DNA from 3 places in the Rahnella sp. RFA10(1/100) genome. Region 2 is predicted to be linked to each of the others. Evidence: predicted binding sites of a transcription regulator. Region 2 holds the regulator's gene; each other region holds the start of a gene.
What was found. The regulator PurR, encoded in region 2, represses purine synthesis genes. The targets are predictions, from matches to a motif close to CANGCAAACGTTTGCNTG.
Positions count from the first base shown of each region.

Region 1: serA (phosphoglycerate dehydrogenase) is a predicted target of PurR. The motif match lies at 3,020-3,037, and genes of this name have one in related genera.
Region 3: aroL (shikimate kinase AroL) is a predicted target of PurR. The motif match lies at 1,794-1,811, and genes of this name have one in related genera.

Region 1 covers NZ_SEWR01000003.1:250,591-258,103, forward strand. Annotated here, with positions in the region: RNA gene ssrS (6S RNA) at 1-16, shown strand, start outside; gene ETV65_RS11660 (5-formyltetrahydrofolate cyclo-ligase) at 56-652, shown strand; gene asr (acid resistance repetitive basic protein Asr) at 924-1,397, shown strand; gene serA (phosphoglycerate dehydrogenase) at 1,698-2,936, opposite strand; gene rpiA (ribose-5-phosphate isomerase RpiA) at 3,287-3,949, opposite strand; gene ETV65_RS11680 (LysR family transcriptional regulator ArgP) at 4,177-5,079, shown strand; gene ETV65_RS11685 (oxidative stress defense protein) at 5,133-5,867, opposite strand; gene argO (arginine exporter ArgO) at 5,971-6,588, opposite strand; gene mscS (small-conductance mechanosensitive channel MscS) at 6,771-7,513, opposite strand, start outside.
Region 2 covers NZ_SEWR01000001.1:970,318-977,830, reverse strand. Annotated here, with positions in the region: gene punC (purine nucleoside transporter PunC) at 1-689, opposite strand, end outside; gene punR (DNA-binding transcriptional activator PunR) at 826-1,731, shown strand; gene purR (HTH-type transcriptional repressor PurR) at 1,767-2,792, opposite strand; gene ETV65_RS04290 (C40 family peptidase) at 3,382-4,278, opposite strand; gene ETV65_RS25300 (hypothetical protein) at 4,632-4,760, shown strand; gene ETV65_RS04285 (Grx4 family monothiol glutaredoxin) at 4,741-5,082, shown strand; gene rnt (ribonuclease T) at 5,175-5,888, opposite strand; gene gloA (lactoylglutathione lyase) at 5,981-6,388, opposite strand; gene ETV65_RS04270 (alkene reductase) at 6,552-7,513, opposite strand, start outside.
Region 3 covers NZ_SEWR01000003.1:112,630-120,142, forward strand. Annotated here, with positions in the region: gene ETV65_RS10905 (IclR family transcriptional regulator) at 1-711, opposite strand, end outside; gene aroL (shikimate kinase AroL) at 1,250-1,774, opposite strand; gene ETV65_RS10915 (methyltransferase) at 2,047-2,625, opposite strand; gene ETV65_RS10920 (DUF1471 domain-containing protein) at 2,889-3,164, opposite strand; gene ETV65_RS10925 (DUF808 domain-containing protein) at 3,554-4,474, shown strand; gene ETV65_RS10930 (class I SAM-dependent methyltransferase) at 4,530-5,300, opposite strand; gene ETV65_RS10935 (helix-turn-helix transcriptional regulator) at 5,438-6,229, shown strand; gene ETV65_RS10940 (GNAT family N-acetyltransferase) at 6,367-6,915, shown strand; gene sseA (3-mercaptopyruvate sulfurtransferase) at 6,949-7,513, shown strand, end outside.

The DNA.
Region 1 (7,513 bases), on a different contig from region 2:
GCATCTCGGAGATCCCCCTTTCTTTGCGGTACATCCCTTTCTGGTGTTTGTATCTATGTCTTATACTCCTCTGTTCGCATCAGCCCGACAAATTCTCCGCAGTGAAATACGCCAACGCAGACAGGCTCTGACTGCTGAACAGCAAACTGATTTTGCCCTTAAGGCTGCAGAACGCGTCGCAACCCACCCGAAGATTATGTCCGCCTCTACAGTTTCTTTGTTTCTGTCATTTGATGGTGAGCTGGATACCGCACCGTTGATCGGCCGCTTGTGGAACGAAGGCAAACAACTCTGCCTGCCGGTGCTGCACCCTTTCTCGCCCGGAAACCTGCTTTTTTTGCGTTATACGCCCGACACGCCGCTGGTGCGTAATCGTCTCAAAATTCTGGAGCCACAACTGGATGTCACTCAGGTTATTCCGCTGCCGCAACTGGATATCATCCTGACGCCGCTGGTCGCCTTCGACAGTGCCGGGCAACGCTTAGGTATGGGGGGAGGCTTTTATGACCGCACACTTGAGCGCCGGGAAGCGGGCGGTCCGTATCCGATAGGTTTGGCGCACGATTGTCAGCATGTCGATGCCTTACCGGCTGAACACTGGGATGTACCATTACCTGAAGTCATCACGCCCGGAAAAGTGTGGGTCTGGTGATGCCAGGCAATATAAATTCACTGCAGGTAAGGTGTCAGCCGGAAACAGAGGATATCATTTATTAGTATGTTGTAACTAATTGCAGCCTCCGGCATCTCCTCTTTTGTCAGAAATAACCAACCCTTTGAAATAAATCATATTTACCGCTTATACATACCGTTACACGCCGAAACCAATCACTCACGGACAACAGGGTTCGTCACGCCTATTATTCTCACATCGGCCCCGCAGTGGGGTAGACACATAAACCAAGACTCCTGAGGAATTAAACATGAAAAAAGTATTAGCTCTGGTTGTAGCCGCTGCAATGGGCCTGTCTTCTGTCGCTTTCGCTGCTGAAACTACAGCAACACCGGCACCTGCTGCCACAGCAACTACAGCGGCTCCGGCTCATGCGACTAAGCATAAAGCACACAAGAAACCTGTTCAGAAAGCGCAGGCTGCCAAGAAACACAAAAAAGCAGCGAAGAAAGCACCGGTCGCTCAGAAAGCTCAGGCTGCTAAAAAACACGTGAAACACGCTAAGAAAGCCGCTCCGGTTGCACAGAAAGCCCAGGCTGCTAAAAAACACGTGAAACACGCTAAGAAAGCCGCTCCGGTTGCCCAGAAAGCCCAGGCTGCTAAAAAACACGTAAAACATGCTAAGAAAGCCGCTCCGGTTGCACAGAAAGCCCAGGCTGCTAAAAAACACGTAAAACATGCTAAGAAAGCTGCTCCGGCTGCAAAAGCTACCCCGGCAGCATAAGAAGTAACGAAGTAGTCTTCGTGAGCATCGCTGCTCGCGCTTATCAAGACTGTTAATTTAACACCCGGTTCGCCGGGTGTTTTTTTCTCCGTTTATCCGCCCGAGGTACTGACAGATGATCCTGCGCCGCTACCTGTTCGAAATCACTTTTTCATCAGTGATCCTCTGTGGTCTGATCACCCTGTCTTTTTACTTCTGACGTTTTGATTCCCGCGTTCACCAGCGGATATTGTTTATTACCCTGATGCCAGAAACAAAAAAACCGCCTTCCGGCGGCTTTGTCATTTATGGCTGATATGCTCAGTAAAGCAAACGGGCACGAATGGTTCCCGGAATTGCCTTCATCAGTTGCAGTGCGGTATTCAGCGTCGTGGTATCTGTTTCAGCATCGATAACGACATAACCGATTTCAGGGCTGGTTTGCAGATACTGTGCGGCGATATTAATCCCTTGCTCCGCGAAAATCTGGTTGATGCTGGTCAGCACCCCCGGACGGTTTTCATGGATATGCAACAGACGGCTGGCTTTCTCGGTATGCGCAGGCAGAGAGGCTTCCGGGAAGTTAACCGCTGACAGGGTTGAACCGTTGTCAGAGTATTTCGCCAGTTTACCTGCCACCTCAAGGCCGATACCTTCCTGCGCTTCCATTGTCGAGCCACCGATGTGTGGCGTCAGCAGGACGTTGTCGAATTCACACAACGGAGAATTGAACGGATCACTGTTGGTCGCCGGTTCTTCCGGGAAGACGTCAATCGCCGCGCCGGAAAGATGTTTGCTGCGCAGTGCATCACACAGCGCCGGAATGTCGATAACGGTGCCGCGTGAGGCATTGATTAGCAGCGCGCCCGGTTTCATCTGGGCCAGCTGCGCCTCCGAAATCATGTCTTTCGTACCGGCAGTTTCCGGCACATGCAAGGTGACCACGTCGCTGGTGTTAAGCAATTCTTCCAGCGTCGCAATCGGCTGCGCATTACCCAATGGCAGTTTGCTTTCGATGTCGTAATAGAAGACGCGCATCCCCAGGCTTTCCGCCAGGATCCCCAGCTGCGTACCAATGTGGCCGTAACCAATGATCCCCAGACGCTTGCCACGCGCTTCGAATGAACCGACTGCCAGTTTGTTCCACACACCACGGTGCGCTTTCGCATTCGCTTCAGGAATACCGCGCATCATCAGCAACATTTCGCCCAGCACCATTTCCGCAACCGAACGGGTATTGGAGAACGGTGCGTTAAAGACCGGAATACCACGACGGGTCGCAGCTTTAAGATCCACCTGATTGGTGCCGATGCAGAAACATCCAACAGCCACCAGTTTTTCTGCTGCCTGGAACACTTCTTCAGTCAGCTGAGTACGCGATCGGAGTCCAACAAAGTGCGCGTCACGGATCGATTCTTTCAGCGATTGCGTGTCTAAAGCACCTTTGTGAAATTCAATATTGGTGTAACCCGCGGCACGGAGTGTATCAACCGCACTTTGGTGGACGCCTTCCACTAACAAAAACTTAATCTTGTCTTTCTCAAGTGATACTTTTGCCATTTCCCGACCCTATAATTTTCTGACTGAATTCAAACTGCATGGTGACTGCTCACAGTCAACATAACAAAAAATCCGCCATCATCAATACAAACGATTGCCTGCCCCCCAGCAGAAGGCTCAGCGCACCTGTTGGTTTTTAGCATTTCATGCTGGTTAGATTTTGCTGAGCCAGACGTTCAGGAGGAGAAATACAGGAATGTGACATAAGTCACCAAATTAAAGCTTTTAAATAAAAGATGATTCAGTCGGAAAATTATCATCTTCATAACATTGCGTTATGACAGCGGGATGACGAGGCGGAGACTGGCTGCCCGGGACAAAAGCAGCCAGATCTTCTGCTTATAGGCTGATTACTTCAGTTTGATGGTTTTGACACCTTCGGAAGTCCCGACCAGCGCCACATCAGCCCCCCGGTTGGCGAACAGACCGACAGTCACCACACCGGCAATACTGTTGATCTTATTTTCCATCGCGACAGCATCAAGAATATTCAGGTTGTGCACATCCAGGATCACGTTGCCGTTGTCTGTCAGTACATTCTGACGGTATTCCGGCAGGCCGCCGAGTTTCACCAGTTCACGCGCCACGTAAGAACGAGCCATCGGGATCACTTCAACAGGCAAGGGGAATTTACCCAACACATCCACCTGCTTAGAGGCATCCACAATGCAGATGAATTTTTTGGCAATCGCGGCAATGATTTTTTCACGGGTCAGCGCCGCGCCGCCGCCTTTGATCATTTGCATTGCGCCATTGATTTCATCTGCACCGTCAACATACACATCCAGCGAATCCACTTCGTTGCTGTCGAAAACATGGATGCCTAAGCTTTTCAGTTTTGCAGTTGAGGCGTCGGAGCTGGAAACGGCGCCTTCTATCTGGCCTTTGATGGAACCCAGTGCATCGATGAAATGCGCGGCAGTGGATCCGGTACCGACACCGACAATGGTGCCCGGCGTCACGTAATCCAGCGCGGCCCAACCGACTGCTTTTTTCAATTCTTCCTGCGTCATAATGGCTTCTCTGTCTGATAACACGAAAGTGGCGTGAATGGTTCGGTGAAACGAAGAGTGCGGGTGATTATAAAGCATGTCCCGGCAGATTGGGCAGTCAAGAGCGTGACCAGATCACACTTATTAAGTGCAATTGTGTTGCAAACACCCCGATTTTCCTCACCACAAAACCTGACAATCTGTGGCATAGTGTCCCGATAACATTGAATCCAAGGGACAGAACTCCGATGAAACGCCCGGACTATAGAACGCTGCAGGCACTGGACGCGGTGATCCGTGAGCGCGGTTTTGAACGCGCAGCACAGAAGCTTTGCATCACACAATCGGCAGTCTCTCAGCGCATTAAGCAACTGGAAAATTTGTTCGGCCAGCCGCTGCTGGTCCGTACCGTTCCCCCCCGTCCGACTGAACAGGGGCAGAAATTGCTGGCCTTGTTACATCAGGTGGAATTACTGGAAGAAGAGTGGCTGGGCAGCGACAGCAATCACGAAAGCAACGATACACCGCTGTTGCTTTCACTGGCAGTCAACGCCGACAGTCTGGCAACCTGGTTACTGCCTGCGCTGAAATCGGTGCTGGTCGATTCCCCTATCCGTCTTAATTTACAGGTGGAAGACGAAACCCGAACGCAGGAGCGCTTGCGTCGCGGCGAAGTCGTCGGTGCGGTGAGTATACAGCCACAGCCACTGCCGAGTTGTCTGGTGGATCAGCTCGGTGCACTGGATTATTTGTTTGTGGGTTCCAAACCTTTTGCTGATCGCTATTTTCCGAACGGCGTCACCCGCTCCGCCTTACTGAAAGCACCGGCGGTGGCATTTGACCATCTTGATGATATGCATCAGGCCTTCCTGCAACAGAACTTCGATTTATCGCCTGGCAGCGTGCCGTGCCATATCGTTAACTCGTCGGAAGCGTTCGTACAACTGGCCCGTCAGGGCACCACCTGCTGCATGATCCCGCATTTACAGATTGAGAAAGAACTGGAAAGCGGTGAGCTGATCGACCTGACGCCGGGTCTTTTCCAGCGCCGTATGCTTTACTGGCACCGTTTTGCACCGGAAAGCCGCATGATGCGCAAAGTGACCGATGCCCTGCTGGCACACGGCCATCAGGTGTTGCGTCAGGACTGATTTGCCTGGCGAAAACAGAAATAAAAAACCCGCCGGAGCGGGTTTTTTCATATTTACTGTGCGGGAGCCTGAGGCTGCAATTCGAAAACGACATCGACCTGATCGTCGAAGTGAATGCTTTGCTGCTCGTAGGTTTGCGCCACATCGCTCTGGCCTGCGGCTTCAGCCGTTTTATACATACGTGCAACCGGCATCGGCTGGTAGTTAGCAACGTGGTAACGGATGCTGTAAACCGGCCCCAGTTTGGTATGGAAACCTTCGGCCAGTGATTTTGCCTGCTGCGTGGCATTTTCGATGGCTTTCTGACGTGCTTCATCGCGGAATTTATCCGGATTGGCAACACCCAGTTCAACCGCACGCACTTCATTCAGACCTGATTTCAGTGCGCCATCCAGCAGTTCGTTCAGTTTGTCCAGCTGACGTAATGTTACCTGAACCTGACGTACTGCACGGTAGCCTTTCAGCTGCGACGTGCCGTCTTTCAGATAGTTGTATTCCGGCTGAGTACGCAGGTTGGCAGCATTAATATCTTTTTTCTCAATGCCGTTTTTTTGCAGGAAAGCAAAGTATTCCGCCACGCGTTCATCAGCCTGCTTCTTGGCGCTGGCCGAATCATTCGCTGACACGCTGACTTCAATCGCCAGCGTCGCGATATCCGGCGTGGCATCCACGCTTGCGGTGCCTGACGTGACGACGTGCGGCCCGGCAGGTAATTCTGCCGCCTGTAACGTCAACGGTAATGTCCCTAATCCCAACATCGCTGCTACAGCCAATGCTTTCAGTTTCACAGTGCCTCCATTAATCATCAAAGATCTGGCAATAGATAGGTCAAACAATCTGCGAAACCGTAGCATAATCCGTTGCAACAGAAACTAAGATTAGTGACAAAACTCAAAATACCCCGGTCTGACGGGCCAGTTGTATTGCAATCCCCCACATAATGACGCCGACGATAAAGTTTATCACCCGCTGCACTTTGCCGGTATTAAGCCATGGCGCGAGCATAGCGGCGAGAATAGCCAGCCCGAAGAACCATATCACTGACGCACTGACGGCACCGAGCGCAAACCACGAACGCTCATCATGGCTCAGGCTGCCGCCCAGACTGCCAAGCACCACGAATGTATCAAGATAAACGTGCGGATTCAGCCAGGTCACCGCCAGCATGCTGACGACAATTTTCCAGCGACTTTGCTTCGCCACTTCAGCCTGAGCCAGTTCGGGATTTTTGCTGAATGCCGTACGAAATGCACCCCAGCCATACCACAGTAAAAATGCCACACCGCCCCAGCTCACCAGCAACAGTAACGTCGGGGATTGGCTCAGCAACGCGCTGCCGCCAAAAATACCGCCGCAAATCAGCGCAATGTCACTCAGCGCGCACAAGCCGGCGATCATCAGATGATACTGACGGCGGATGCCCTGATTCATCACAAATGCATTTTGCGGGCCAATCGGTAAAATCATCGCGGCGCTCATCGCCAGTCCTTGCAGGAAAATTGCCAGCATAGGGATATCCTTCAGAGAATCAGTAACAGAGATTGCGCGCAGTGTAAGGGCTTAGCGGGCATAAGAGGAAATGGAAATTTCTAATCGGTCATTAGCCTGACTTATCAGCGACAGCGGGATATTTCAGGCATGAAAAAGGCGCCCGCAGGCGCCTGTGAAAATCCGAATCCGGAAAGGATCTCTTATTCGAACGTGCGTCGTTCTTCCTGCTGTCCGGCTGCCTTGCCCGCTACCTGATAAAGGTGAACATCCATTTGCGGGTAAGCAATATTGATATTGTTTTTATCCAGTGCACGTTTAAACGACTCCAGCAAATCCCATTTCACGTTCTGCGCATCACCGTTGTTGGTCCAGGCATACACGATGAAATTCAGGGTAGATGCCGCCATTTCGTTCAGACGAACCACGACACCTTTATCCTGCAAAACGCGCTGATCGGCAGTGATGATATCGGTCAGGATTTTTTTCACCAGATCAATGTCAGAATCATAACCTACGCCAACAGTCAGCTCGATACGGCTGGTCGGTTCGCGTGAATTGTTGATGATGTTACCGGCGATGATTTTGCCGTTTGGCACCACAATAATTTTGTTATCCGGTGTACGCAGGGTAGTGGAAAAAATTTGTACCTGAGTGACAGTACCGGCCACGCCGCCGAGGTCAACATATTCACCGGCACGGAACGGCCGGAAAATCACCAGCAGAACGCCCGCCGCAAAGTTAGACAGTGAGCCTTGTAATGCCAGACCGACGGCCAGACCGGCGGCACCGATGACGGCGATCACGGACGTGGTTTGCACGCCAATCCTTCCCAGAACCGCAATCAGCGTGAAGGCGATAATCGCGTAACGCACCATGGCGGAAAGAAAATCGGAAACCGTGATATCAATACCACGAACTTTTAACACCCGGCTGACGGCACCGG
Region 2 (7,513 bases):
AGGATAAACGGTGAGCCCGTCAGCCACGCAAAGAAACCCGCTGAACAGGCGGCATAAATCATGACATTCCCGCTGTAAACAGGCGATTTCAATAAAGTCGTAAAGCCGGTTTTATCTGCCTTTGCGTCTTTTGCCGGTTTGTTTTCATGCAGAGTCAGCGTCGTCAGCACTAAAGCGATGGCAACGACGGTCAGCAGGGCAAAAATAGCTTCCCAGTCAAAATGATTGAGCACCCAGGCACCCAGCAACGGTGCAAGAGCCGGAGAAAGCGCCACTAACGGCATAATGCTGGCAAAAGTTTTTTTTGCCACATCGGCAGAAAAACGGTCAACAACGATAGCCTGCCAGGTGACTGCGGCAGCACACACGCCTATGGCCTGTAAGAAACGCAGAGCCAGAAGAGCGCGTACATTCTCAACCCAGATAACACCCAGACAGCCGAACGCAAAAAGTATCAGACCAAGAAGCAATACCGGTTTACGGGCGATTCTGTCCGACAGTGGCCCCCACAGCAACTGACCAACAGCAAATCCACCGAGAAAAATGCTCAGACTTGCGCTGATCATCCCGGGGCTGGTCATCAGACTGGTTTGCATGGCACTGAACGCAGGCAGATACATATCGGTGGCTAAAAAGCCCAGCATGCTCAGACCCGCAAGATAGAGCATAAATCCAAAGGAGGGTTTCATTATTGTCTCGTTAATTTATTTATTGCAGATGATGTGACGCAGATTTCATACCGGGGGCGGAGTTTAACGCTTTGATAACAGGCTTGTGAAACGTTAATATTTGCACTCTGCTATCAAAAAAATTGAAGGCTGGATTATGTGGTCAGAATACGCTCTCGAAGTGGTTGATGCTGTCGCAAGAACCGGCAGTTTTAGTGCAGCTGCGCAGGACTTACACCGTGTGCCTTCTGCCATCAGTTACACCGTCCGCCAGCTTGAACAATGGCTGGCCGTGCCGTTGTTTGAACGTCGACATCGTGATGTAGTGCTGACGCCAGCGGGAAAGGTTTTTGTCGATGAAGCACGGGTTATGACAAAAAAAATGATAGCCACCCGCCGGCAGTGTCAGCAGGTGGCGAACGGCTGGCGCGGCGAATTACGTGTGGCGGTCGACCGGATTGTCAAACCCGCACGGACACGGCGTCTGGTGCTCGATTTTTATCGCCATTTTGCAGATACCGAACTCATTATTCACTCGGAAGTGTTTAACGGTGTCTGGGATGCGTTGGTCGACGGGCGTGCAGACGTGGCGATCGGCGCTACGCGCGCGATACCGGTTGGCGGGCGCTTCAGTTTTCGTGATATGGGATTTATGGACTGGCATTGTGTCGTCAGCCCGCAACATCCGCTGGCGCAGCTATCCGGTGCGCTGAACGATGATCAACTGCGACCTTATCCGGCATTGTGCCTGGAAGATACTTCCCGGACATTGCCGAAGCGTGATACCTGGACGCTCGATAACCAGCGGCGTCTGGTCGTGCCGGACTGGACCTGTGCGCTGGAATGCCTGACTGAAGGATTGTGCGTGGGTATGATGCCGGTTCACCGGGTCATGCCGTGGATTGAACAGGGAAAATTACAGGTGCTGGCACTGGAGAATATATTCCCTGACAGCCCGTGCTGCCTGACGTGGGATCAAAGCAATCCTTCACCTTCACTGAGCTGGCTGTTGGAATACATGGGCGATACAGACACCATGAATCAGGAATGGCTGCGCGATTAGAAAAAACGCCTGCACAGGCAGGCGTTTGTGATTTGTTAACGACGGTAATCACGGTACGGGCCGTCGGCGACTGAACGGCGCTCGACCAGTTTCGGATGCACTTCGATGGTCTGGGACTCTTCACGCTTACTGACAATTCTGTCCAGTAACATCGTAAAGGCCATTTCACCCAGACGTTCTTTCGGCTGATGCACGGTTGTCAGCGCCGGGGAGAAGTAACGGGCGTTACGCACATTGTCGTACCCGATCACGGAAATATCCTGAGGAACGCGAAGGCCGAGTTCGTCTGCGGCACAAATTGCACCCATTGCCATCACATCGCCGCCGCAAAACACGGCAGTCGGACGATGCTTCTGCATCAGAATCTTATGCATTGCCTGGTAGCCAGACTCTGGTTCGAAATCACCCTGAACTACCCATTCGTCACGAAGAGGAATATTGGCTTCAGTCAGTGCTTTCACAAAACCCTGGAAGCGGCCGCCGCCGGTATTACGCGCCAGTTGCCCGGGGATCACGCCAATATCACGATGACCGCGTTCAATCAGATAACGACCGGCCATGTAACCACCTTCGAAAGCGTTATCGATAATGCTGTCGGTAAAGTTCTTGCGTGCTTCACCCCAGTCCATGACCACCATGGGAATCGAGCGGTACTCTTCGAGCATATTGAGCAATTCATCAGGGTATTCCGCGCACATCACCAGCAAGCCGTCGACGCGTTTTTGCGCCAGCATTTGCAGGTAGGCCTGTTGTTTCTCCAGGTTATTATGCGAGTTACACAAAATCAGCGTATAGCCTTTGGAGAAGCAGCTGTTTTCCACGGCTTCAATCACTTCGGCAAAATAGGGCGCTTCGCTTGAGGTGGCCAGCAGGCCGATGGTTTTAGTGTTATTGACCTTCAGACTGCGGGCTACAGCACTCGGAGAGTAATGTAACTCTTTGATTGCAAGGAGAACCGCTTCTTTGGTTTCTTCGGCGACGAAACGTGTTTTATTGATGACGTGCGACACGGTTGTAGTGGAAACGCCAGCGCGCTTTGCGACATCTTTAATCGTTGCCATGTAAACAATGACTCCTGAACTCACGTGCTTCAGCACGTTAGCATTATGTTAATCGTTTGCCTGCGAGGATTTAACTGCTGGCTTCTCAAAGGGCAGTGAAATCATTGGGTGGATTCTTCAGAATGAGGCGCGAAATGCTCTCGGGTGAAATCGACCGGCACACAGACGTGTTAACCGACAATTTTCTCTTATAATGCAGGAAAGTGGAAGCAAAATTCTCAGGAACGCATTGTCATTCAACACAAGATTTTAAAGGTTAATTATGAGAAAATGCGTTGGCACACAATGAGTGTGGTATTAAGAAATGCCACAATTTGATCCGAAAGGGGGTTTGATGGACAGCAACCTGAAATTATCGTTGATCACCACGGTATGCGCTTTGCTTATGATTATCGCTTTCAGCTTCACTGCAATAATGAACTGATTCAATAAGTGATCCGCCATAAAAAAGGGCGACGCCTGTCACAGGCGTCGCCCTTTTCAATGTTACGCAGTGACCGTTACCGCCGATGTTCTTCCCTGCAGAAACGCTTCGTTAAATGCTATTCAATGGCTGATTAGCGAACCTTCAGACTTAACGAATTGTTTATTATCGGATCGTTTTAGGGGTCATTACCCGACGTGCGCCTACATAGTGGTCTTGCCAGTAATCATCGCCAAGAGAAGTAATCTTAATGTCTTCGCCCGTTCTTGGAGACTGAATAAACTTGCCGTTGCCAACGTAAACCCCAACATGGTCTGCCGCGCCGCGGTTATTGATTCTGAAGAACACCAGATCACCGCTTTCAAGTTCGCCGCGTTTGACCGGAGCGGCATCGCGCAGGTGATACATTTCATTCGCTGTACGTGGCATTTTTATACGGATCAAATCTTTGTAAGCATAATAAACTAAGCCGCTGCAATCAAAACCGGTATTCGGCGAGGTTCCGCCCCAGCGATACGGTTTTCCTACCTGGTGCATCAGTTTGGTCATGGCCGTTTGCTGAGCATGCTGATAGCGTTTTTTATGTGTTGCACTTAGCGTAATCGGTTTGCTGTCTTCTTCGAATTTCTTACCTTTACGGTGCCGGCCATAGGCTTCTTTTTTACCGGCCTTTTCCGTGCTGTTTTTCGCGAGGGTACGGGTTTTGCTATGTCTCTCTGTTTTGCTCTCGGCCCGCGTGGTCTTGAGTGTCTTTTCTTTTTTACTTTCGGCCCGCGTTTTGGCGCTTCTCTCCGTCGTGGTCTTTCGTTTAACCAGTTCGGTGCTTTTCACTTTCTTCTTCGAATTATTATCCTGAGTTTTTTGTTCTGTGACGGGCGCGGTTTTCGTTTTTTTACTGTTTTTCGCAGCAACCGTTTTTCGCTTTCGTCGTTCTTCCGGCGCAGCCTGATTAACATGACTTTTACGCTGATCGGCAGAGACACGAGTCTGTGGCGACGCATGTGCCATATTTAAAAACAGCTGGGTAAAGAGCAGCACAAAAAGCGTGAACAGTAAGCGCATAGCTTCGTTACCATGAGTGGTAGGTTAAACATCAGGGATGTCAGAGTATTGCCTAAAAGAACCCGACAAAAAAGCACGAATTGCCTCGATTCTAGATCATATTGTGAGAAAAAGTTAATAGCTTTTTTTATGTCGAAATAACCGCCATTTTTAGTCAAAAAAATGACCGTTTTTCATGATGTTAATATTTGAGTTAATCAGTGGAATTCTGCAAATTTGATCGGATTGATGAACGCCGGAAATGTTATTCCCGATGAATGTTTAAATATGTGAGCCTGAGCGCACCCGCTAAAAATGGTTAAATAAATTGTCAGCACTGAGGAAGACCCCACAAAAAATGGCGTTTTTATCTGATGGCTGCCGTCGTTACAATAGAAGGTATTGTGATTGTACACCGTCTCTTTGTGCTGCGCGTGAAGAGCAATGATCGTGACAGCCTGTACCGGCTTGAGGAAGCAAGAAATGACTACTCCAACTATTGAAAAGATTCAGAAGCAAGTTTCTGAAAACCCGATTCTGCTGTACATGAAAGGTTCGCCAAAACTGCCAAGCTGCGGTTTCTCTGCTCAGGCTGTTCAGGCGCTTTCTGCCTGTGGCGAACGTTTTGCTTACGTGGATATCCTGCAGAACCCGGACATCCGTGCTGAGATGCCAAAGTTTGCTAACTGGCCAACGTTCCCGCAATTGTGGGTGGACGGCGAACTGGTTGGCGGCTGCGACATCGTGGTTGAGATGTTCCAGCGCGGCGAGTTGCAGCAGTTGATCAAAGAAACTGCTGAGAAATACAAATCTTCTGAAGAGTAATACTACGGAAGATCACCGGCTTTTCGACCAGAAAATATGAAGAGCGACATGATGTCGCTCTTTTTTGTTTTCAGTCCGCCGGAAAGTCGTCATTACTGATTTTCTTCAGACGCCGTTTCGTCTTCGGCTTGTTCGTCTGAAAGCACCAGAGGCCAGCCGCCAAGGCGTTTCCATCGGTTTACCAGTTCGCAGAACAACTCGGCCGTGCGCTCGGTATCATACAACGCAGAATGTGCCTGGCTGCTGTCAAAATCGATACCCGCACTGATACAGGCTTTTGCCAGCACCGTTTGCCCGAGTACCAGCCCGCTTAGCGCGGCAGTATCAAACGTAGCAAAAGGGTGGAACGGATTACGTTTCAGCCCGGCACGTTCGGCCGCTGCCATGAGGAAACTGTGATCAAAATTCGCGTTGTGCGCCACAATGATCGCACGGTTACAGTTCTGCTCTTTCATTCCTTTGCGGATGACTTTGAAAATCTCATGCAGAGCTTCATATTCACTGACTGCGCCGCGTAACGGATTGGTCGGATCGATACCGTTAAATGCCAGCGCTTCCGGCACCAGTATCGCACCTTCAAAAGGCTCGACGTGGAAATGCACGGTCTCATCGCTTTGCAGCCAGCCGTCCTGATCCATCTTCAGCGTGATCGCTGCAATTTCCAGCAGCGCATCGGTTCTGGCATTAAATCCGGCGGTTTCTACATCGATAACCACGGGATAAAAACCACGAAAACGGCCTCTCAGGGCGTTAATGTCACTATTCTCGGCCATTAGTTTCTTATCTTCATCGAATTCAGCGCGCATTATGACAAATTTTGCCGCCGCTTGCAGGGTTGTGGCAAAAATCAGGCAATAAAAAAGGGCGCGATTGCGCCCCAGTCGGTGGTCGGGGAAATTTAATTACCCAGCCCCTGTCCTGCGTGTCTGGATTCGATCAGTTCGATTTTGTAACCGTCCGGATCTTCAACAAACGCGATAATAGTGGAGCCGCCTTTGACCGGGCCCGCTTCACGGGTCACTTTCCCACCCGCATTACGGATGTCATCACATGTTTGCGCAACGTTATCAACGCCCAATGCGATATGACCGTAAGCGGTGCCGATGTCGTAGCTGTCGACGCCCCAGTTATAGGTCAGTTCGATCACTGCACCTTCACTTTCTTCGGTGTAACCGACGAAAGCCAGAGAATATTTATATTCAGTGTTTTCGCTGGTACGCAGCAAACGCATACCTAAAACATCGGTATAGAAGCTGATAGCACGTTGCAGATCGCCAACGCGAAGCATGGTGTGGAGTAAACGCATAGGTTCCTCTTTATTTGCAGGATGAGAATTAACGGGTCAAGACTAACTGATAGCAGCCACTTTGTCTGTAAAAGGGCAACCGATTGTTGAATGACTGACCCAAAAAAAACAGCAGAAGGAGGGCCACTTCTGCTGCAAGGAGTCAATGACTCTTTTTTAATTATTACAGTGTCGGATAATCGGTGTAACCCTGAGCACCGCCGCCATAAAAGGTTTCCGGTTTGGGTTCGTTAAGCGGCGCGTGAGATTTCAGTCGCTCAACCAGGTCAGGGTTTGCAATATAGCTGCGGCCAAATGCCACGGCATCGATATAACCTTTTTCGATCAGCTCTTCGCCTTTCTCTGCGGTGTAAGCACCAGCACCGACAATCACGCCCTGATAGTGCGCACGGATCACTGCACGGAATTCTGTGCTGTAAGGTTTGCCGCCCGCCCAGTCCGGTTCGGAAATATGCAGGTACGCCAGTTTGCGTTTGTTCAGTTCATCGAGCAGATAAATCGCAGCCTGTTCCTGGTCTTCACCATTATCCAGCCCGTTGAAGGGTCCCATAGGTGAAATACGTATGCCCACACGATCAGCGCCGATAGTGTCAATGGCGGCATCCACGACTTCCAGCGTCAGACGGGTACGGTTTTCAATGCTGCCGCCGTATTCATCTTCACGCAGGTTTGATGCCGGAGACATGAACTGGTGCAGCAGATAGCCGTGCGCGGCATGCAGTTCAATGTAATCGAAACCGGCTTCAGCGGAGCAGGCGGCGGCATGACGAAAATCGTTCACGATCCCCGGAATTTCGCTGAGCGCTAAGGCACGCGGTGTCGGACAATCGACACGGATGGCGTGCCCCTGTTCATCACGCAAGCTGGTGCGGGTGTTCGGATTGACGGCGGAAGGCGCAACGGGTGTCTGGTTGTCGGGCTGAACGCTGTTATGTGAAATGCGTCCGGTATGCCACAGCTGAACCGCAATGCGTCCGTCTTTATGATGAACGCCGTCCACGATTTTTTTCCATGCAGCAACTTGTTCCGGCGTGTGCAGGCCCGGTGCACCGGCATACCCTTTCGCCTGGAATGAAACCTGAGTGGCTTCAGTAATGATCAGGCCAGAACTGTGGCGCTGTGCAT
Region 3 (7,513 bases), on a different contig from region 2:
CAGCCCTTCTTTTATTCCTTCCGGAATGTCTTTCCCCTGTGCAGGTGAAGGGAAAGACAAACATAATCCAACGGTCTCATTACGGTGCTTATTAAAAATACTGGTGGCTAAGGTACTTATTCCCAGCAACGTTTCGTTGTTGGCAAATGACACACCGTTCAGCCGGACTTCCGCCAACCGGGATAACAGAACTTCCCTGCTGGCCGGTGAATTAGCAGAATGCACCTGATAGTGACCGCTATAACGTGCCAGAACATCATCATCGGTATACCGCGCAAGAATCGCACGCCCGATGGCCGTTTCATGCGCAGGCAGGAGGCTTCCGGCTGGCGTGACCACTTGCAGATACGTTCTGCCGGGAAACATGCGCATAACCATGATGTCGCGTCCTTCCAGCATGGAAATATAACCCGTGCATTGCGTCAGCTGGCTGAGTTGCGCCATATACGGTGACGCTAAATCGACCAGCGGAGTCGATAAATAATGACTGGAAACAGCCAGTAATAATCGTCCGATCCGGTACAGGCGGCTGTCAGGATCACGTTCCAGCAGTCCTTCCGTTTCCATCGTCATCAGTAACCGGGAAACCGTACTTTTCGGTAATTTTAAATTTTCAACGACATCACTGAACGACAAACCGGGATGCCCCTGACGGATCCCTTGTTTTGAAAATAGCTTCAGTACTGCCGCCGCATTTTCCAATGTGGTCATAAAGGCGTGAGTTCCGCTATATGGAACAAGGTTCCTGTTTAGTTAAATAAAAATTAAAGCTGATACGTGTCAGCGTCAAGTCGTTTATTTTTCACGCAGGATGAAATACACAAAGGAATATGCTTAAAGAAATTCTTAAAGCCATTAGATTGAGAGGAAGGAGAAATAAATGCCGAGTATTAATGAGGTGACTGATGTAAAAACCAGCAGATTATCGTGATTAAATATTCCGCAAAATATAAAGAGCGATAGAAGCTTCAATGAGAATAATGGTAACCGACCAGATGGCGGGCATCACTTTGGCATGCTGGCTGAAGAACGACATTATGGATTTCATCATGAGTTCCGCTGTTAAGTAATCACATGGGTTATTATTTTACGCCCACCTATACATCAGTACAATACTTAAGCGTACGTGATCTCCGTCACGTCACATGGCCCGTTTTGTTTACACCGGCTTTTCCCGGAGCCACGGCTCAGAACGCGCAGACATAAAAAAACGAGCCACCGGGCTCGTTTTGTCAGATATCAGGGGAATTCAGCGCGCCATCGACAGCGCCAGTGCATCCATAATCAGATTCACCACCCTCTGCGGCTCCTGAGTTCCGTCAACGACATGATGGGCCGCCTCCTGATAAAGCGCTTCCCGCTCATTCAATACTTCCGTCATTTCTTCCGTGATCGGCTTGCCTGTTAATGTCGGACGCTGATCTTCCAGCGGTGCATCTTCCAGACGATTTGCCAGGGTAGATGCAGGGGAACGCAGATAAATGACAGTACCATTCTGGCCCATAAAGTCGCGATTTTCCCGGGACAGCACCACGCCTCCCCCTGTGGCAACCACGGTGAAGGGCGAGCAAATAGCTTTTAATGTCTCAGTTTCACGACGGCGGAAGCCCTCCCAGCCTTCACGCTCAACAATATCTGCCACGCTGAGGCCAGAAGTACACAGCAACGCCAGATCGGTATCGACAAATTTGTAGCCCAGCGCTTTAGCCAGGGCATTGCCAACGGTTGTTTTACCCGCACCACGTGCGCCGACCATGAAAATGGTTTGTGTCATTACCGCTATCCTTTATTCCCTGGGAGCCGTTAGCCCGCCTGATGAAAATCCATCATCAATATGAAGTATGTGTCAAAAATGGTCATTGTACTGCCCTGCATGCGTACTCGTCAGATAGTACAACAAAAAAGCCTCACTGGCAGATTTTTGTCACCTGCCGGTGAAGCTTCTGTAGCGTTTTATTTACGCCGTTAAGGGCATCATACTGAAAAATCCTTGCTGCGCAACGGCCTGCAATAAGCTTTGCGAGCCCTATCCTCTAAGTTGCTGTATCAGCGGGGTTTACAGATATAGACCAGGGCGGGCGGAAAATTCTTCACTACCCGGATTTTTTTCCAGGTGAAGTAGCGTGATAACAATTTCTCTGACAGAGGGCTGTACTGGAATAAAACCAGCACGCCGTCCTTTTCTTTCAGCTGTTGCCGCGTGGTCTGCAAAATTCTGATACGGGTACGCAGAGGCATCGAGAGCAATGGCAGGCAGGAAAACACAGCATCATACGACGTGCTCATATGCTCGGCTGAATGTGCCATCACCTGTAAACGGCGATCTTTCATCTGATTAAGCTTACGGATAAACGCAGGCTGGATTTCAAAAGCCTCAAGCCGGGCGTCTGCCCGCATACGGCTCAGGATGCGGCGGGTCAGAACGCCGTCCGCCGCGCCAAGTTCGGCAATATCCAGCGATGTCGTCCAGTCAATCTGACTGAGCATCGCATGGCACAACCACGGTGACGAGGGCATAAGGGTTCCCATGGTGCGTGGTGAAGTAATAAAATTCTGCAAATAAAAAAACTGATTCTGAATCGAAATCCCGGTGTTCTTAATTGTCATTATTGCGGCATTTAACATTTAAAAGTCCTCCTGGGGGATATAGACTTCAATATCACTTATAAATTCTTAAGAAATGATTATTAAGAATAAAAAAGTGCCAGGAAGTTTAATATAAATTAAATCCTATGAGATGATTCTCAAAATAAACCGGCGAAGAGAAAAGATAAAAAGAATAAAAAAGGCCAATGTCAGGTGACATTGGCCTTCTCAATTCCCTATAACACGATTGAGCCTAATAAAAATCAGATAAATCAAGCGTTTCGCTTTAAAATATCTGCTTATTATTTATACAACTCAACACTGGCACGGGTCAGACTTGAATCCCCCGGGGTATCCGCACCAATCACACGGTAGTGGCTCGCCCCTTTGTCGCTGGCAATCTGGTTCAGTTGGTCGTGCAAACTGCCCGGGATGGTGCTAGGCGCACTGACGGACACCATGCCCAGTGACTGATAAGTACCGCTTTGCGCCTGCATTTCTGAAATAGGCGTCGCAGCCAGGGCAGAAAATGAAGCAACAGTAATAGCAACAGCTGTAATTGCAGGTAACAGTTTCATATTACGCACCTTTCTTTCGTTAGTTTCGTTAATTAATGGGGGCGGAAGCAATCCGTTGAATTAATTATCGCCGAAGCAATGAAAGCGGACGTAATACAATGTAAAGAACTTAAACCATTGTGGTAAAAATAAGGAGAGTATGAAAACAAACATTTCTGCTAGCGTAAGCGCTGGAGAATCAACGATATTTAATGGAGAAAGTATGGAGGAATTTCAAAGTTATTTATAGTTCGCACAACTTTCGCACAAATCGACGCCAGCATGCAATCACTGTTATGATTATTTTGTATGAATTCTCTGTTGCAGTGACCGGCTGTCCTGTCAGGGTTACAGAGTTCGGTTTCCCGCGCGTGCGGAGAACCTTTGCATAATGATAAAAGGGAGTATTTATGGCGGGTGGTAGTCTTCTGGCCTTAATCGATGACATCGCATCGATTCTTGATGATGTAGCGGCGATGAGCAAAGTCGCTGCGAAAAAAACAGCCAGCGTGCTGGGCGATGATTTGGCGCTGAATGCACAACAGGTGACGGGAGTAAAAGCCGATCGGGAATTACCGATCGTCTGGGCGGTAGCCAAAGGCTCAATGATCAACAAAGCCATTCTGGTTCCGCTGGCCTTACTGATCAGTGCCTTTATCCCCTGGGCCATTACCCCGCTGCTGATGATTGGCGGCGCTTATTTATGTTATGAGGGTTTCGAAAAAATCGCCCATAAACTCATGCCGGGCGAGCATCTTGCTGAAGAAAAACCGGCCACCGCTGAAATAAAAAATGAAGCGGATGCTAAAAAGCATGAAAAAGATAAGGTCAAAGGCGCTGTGCGCACCGACTTTATTCTTTCAGCTGAAATCATCGTGATTTCGCTCGGTATTGTCTCATCAGCGCCGTTCCTTAATCAGATCACCGTGATGGTGCTGATTGCGGTGATAATGACTATCGGTGTTTACGGGCTGGTCGGCGCGATTGTCAAAATCGACGACGCCGGTTTGTATCTGAGTAAACTTTCCGGCGAAAACAGCATGATGAAGGGTGTGCGCGCCTTTGGTCGCAGCATCGTAAATCTCGCTCCCTGGCTGATGAAGGCACTGTCGGTGGTGGGGACTGTTGCAATGTTCCTGGTCGGCGGCAGCATCATCAGCCACGGCCTGCCGTTTATGCACAGCCTGATTGAACCCCTGACGCACGGCCACGAAAGCTGGGTGAATACACTGATTACCGGTGCCACTGATTTAGTCGTCGGTCTGATTGTCGGCGCGGCCGTGCTGGCGCTGGTGATGATTGGGCAGAAAATGTTCGGCAAGAAATCATAATACAGACGCTGTGCGCCCTTCCCTCTGTGAAAGGGCGCCTCTTAGGCTTTTATCTTCAGTGCTTCGATGCCACCAGCATCATGATATCACTGGTGAACGTACCGTCAGGCTGGATCTCAAAATGTTGTACCACCTCATCCGACATGACTTTTTGCAGTTCGCGGATAGCAACGGCGAAATGTTCCGGCGTACGCATACGGGCAATCCAACTGGTGAACTCCAGCGGCAGACGATCTGTCGTGACCTCACGGGCAATCAGCCCGGCTTCAGCCACCATATTCAGCCATTCACCTGGTGAATAATTGCAAACATGCGAGGTGTCGCGCAGCACTTCGACGGTTTGCAGATAAATATCCAGCAACGGGTGTCCCGGTGACACCACATCCATCATGATAAATTTACCGCCCGGCTTCAGCACGCGTGCCACTTCACGCAGCGCCTGCCCGACATCATGCCAGTGGTGCGCGGAATAGCGGCTGATGATCACCTCAGCGCTATGATCCTCGAAAGGCAGCGATTCCGCCATGCCCTGTTGCACAGTGATATTGGTCAGTTGCTTATCCCGGGCAGCCTGCATGACCACATCCAGCATCTGCGCCGACAAATCGTAAGCAATCACATTTTTAACCACGCCTGCGGCAACAAAGCTGGCGTGCCCTGCGCCGCACCCCAGATCAATGACCTGCGCTTCCTTATAGGGTGCCAGCAAGGCAGCGAGACGTTGTAAATCCGCGCCCTGCGAATGAACCGCACTGGTCAGGTAATCCTGTGCCTGTGAGCCAAACTGCTTATCAACAGCCTCACTGTGAGTATTTTTGGTATTCATCATTGCTCCTGTCTGTCTTGTTTTTGTAATAAGAATCTGGGTTTCTCATGTTTCAAAATCACTATAGGCAGAGTTCTATACGAGAACAATATGAGCATTTATACTGGTATCAGTTACTTCCTGTTTAAGAGAATGTCATGACTGATAATGCAGAGTCGCTCAGCGGGCCGAAAGCGCTGGGCACGTTTTTACGTACTCACCGCGAACGTGTCACGCCTGAAATGGTCGGTCTTCCCGGTTCCTCCCGCCGCAGAACCAGCGGTTTGCGCCGCGAAGAACTGGCGCAAATCAGCGGGATCAGTGCAACGTGGTATACGTGGATTGAGCAGGGCCGCGATGTATCCATTTCCGCTGCGACACTCGACAGACTGGCAAAAGCGCTGCGCATGGAGTCTGCCGCACGCGAGTATTTATTCAGTCTGGCATCGGTGAAAGATCCCCGGATGTTGCCCTCTTCCGGCGCGCCGGACGCCGGCCTTAAAGATTGCGTCAGTCAACTCACCTGCCCCGGTTATCTGCTCGACAGTGCCTGGAATGTGCTGGCATGGAATCCCCAGGCAGGAGCGTTGTTCGGTGGCTGGCTGGGAGTGGATGAACACCCTAATCTGCTGGAGTTCATGTTCCTGCATCCGCTGGCTCGCCGGCTGGTCACAAACTGGCCGGAACGCGCCAAACGGGTGGTGGCGGAGTTTCGCGCCGAAACCAGTCATTACGCCCATTCGGAAGCCGTCCGCCAGTCGGTGATCAACCTGCGTGAGCGCAGCCACGAGTTCAACCAGTGGTGGTCACAGCAGGAAGTGCTGGCGCGTGAGGGAGGTGAACGGCGTTTCCATCACCCGCTTCAGGGTGAAATCTGTTACCGGCAACAGACCTTTTTCCCGGCCGGATATGCAGAATGTAAACTGGTGATACTGGTACCCGAAACGTAAAAAACCACAGCGGGCAGCCTGCTGTTTTTTCTCGGTTAATGGTCATTTTCACCAATTGACATACAGATGCCGGATATGTGAGGCTGACTTTTTTGGTTTGCTAAATAATTGGTTTCCCCAATGACAGGTTAACGCCCATGATGACACGCCAGATTTATCAGGATGAAGAATTCGAAATTCGTGTAGCGACTGAACTTGAGGCCGTCACGCATTTTGCTGCAGTTAAAGCGTCTGTAAAGGATATCGGCGCATGGGAGTCCTGGTGTACCGATAAATATTCGCTTGAAGACAGCCGGAAATACCTGGCCGACAGCGAGCAGAAACGCCATCGCGGCACAGAATTCAATTTTTGTATCTTTGAGCGTTCAGGCGGTAATCTGATTGGCAGCGTGGGCATCAACCGCATCACGCCCGAGTACAAATTCGCCAATCTCGGTTACTGGATCCGTACCGGTTATACCGGCCACGGGCTGGCGACGCTGGCAGCCAGATCGGCGGCACGCTTTGCGTTTACTGAGCTGGAGCTGACCCGTCTGGAAATCGTGGTGATGGAGGGCAACGAACGCAGCCGCCGGGTGGCGGAAAAAACGGGCGCGATATCAGAAGGCCTGCACCGTAACCGGCTTTATTATCATGGTCAGCCATGTGATGCCTGGATGTATTCTCTGATCCCGGGCGATCTCTGAGGCTGACCTCACAAAAAGATAAGGCAACAAAACATGACTTTTTCTACCCATACCGTATCTACCGACTGGCTGGCGAAGAATCTGAACTCACCGGACGTGGTCATTATCGATTGTCGTAAATCCAAACCGGGCATTACACCGCCCATCGATTTCCACGCAAAATATCTCGAAACGCATATTCCCAACGCGATTTATGTGGAAGTCGACAGCATTTCTGATTGCAGTACCGGCCTGCCACACATGATGCCGACAGCGGAAGAATTCGCTGCGTCAATGAGCCGTTTAGGCGTGGCCGATACGCAAACCATCGTACTGTATGACGAAGGCGATCTCTTCTCCGCGCCGCGTGTGTGGTGGATGCTGACCAGTTTCGGTGCCAAAAGCGTACGCGTGCTGGATGGGGGTCTGAATGCATGGATTGCCGAAGGTAAGCCGACACAAAGCGGCGAGCACACCCGCGTACCCACGACGTTTAATGCCAGGCTGGTGCGTCCGGTGGTGGTCAGTGCTGATCAGGTGAAAGACGCGATCGGCAAGGTGCAGATTATCGACGCCCGTTCGCTGGCACGCTTTAAAGCCGAGGCGCCGGAACCGCGGC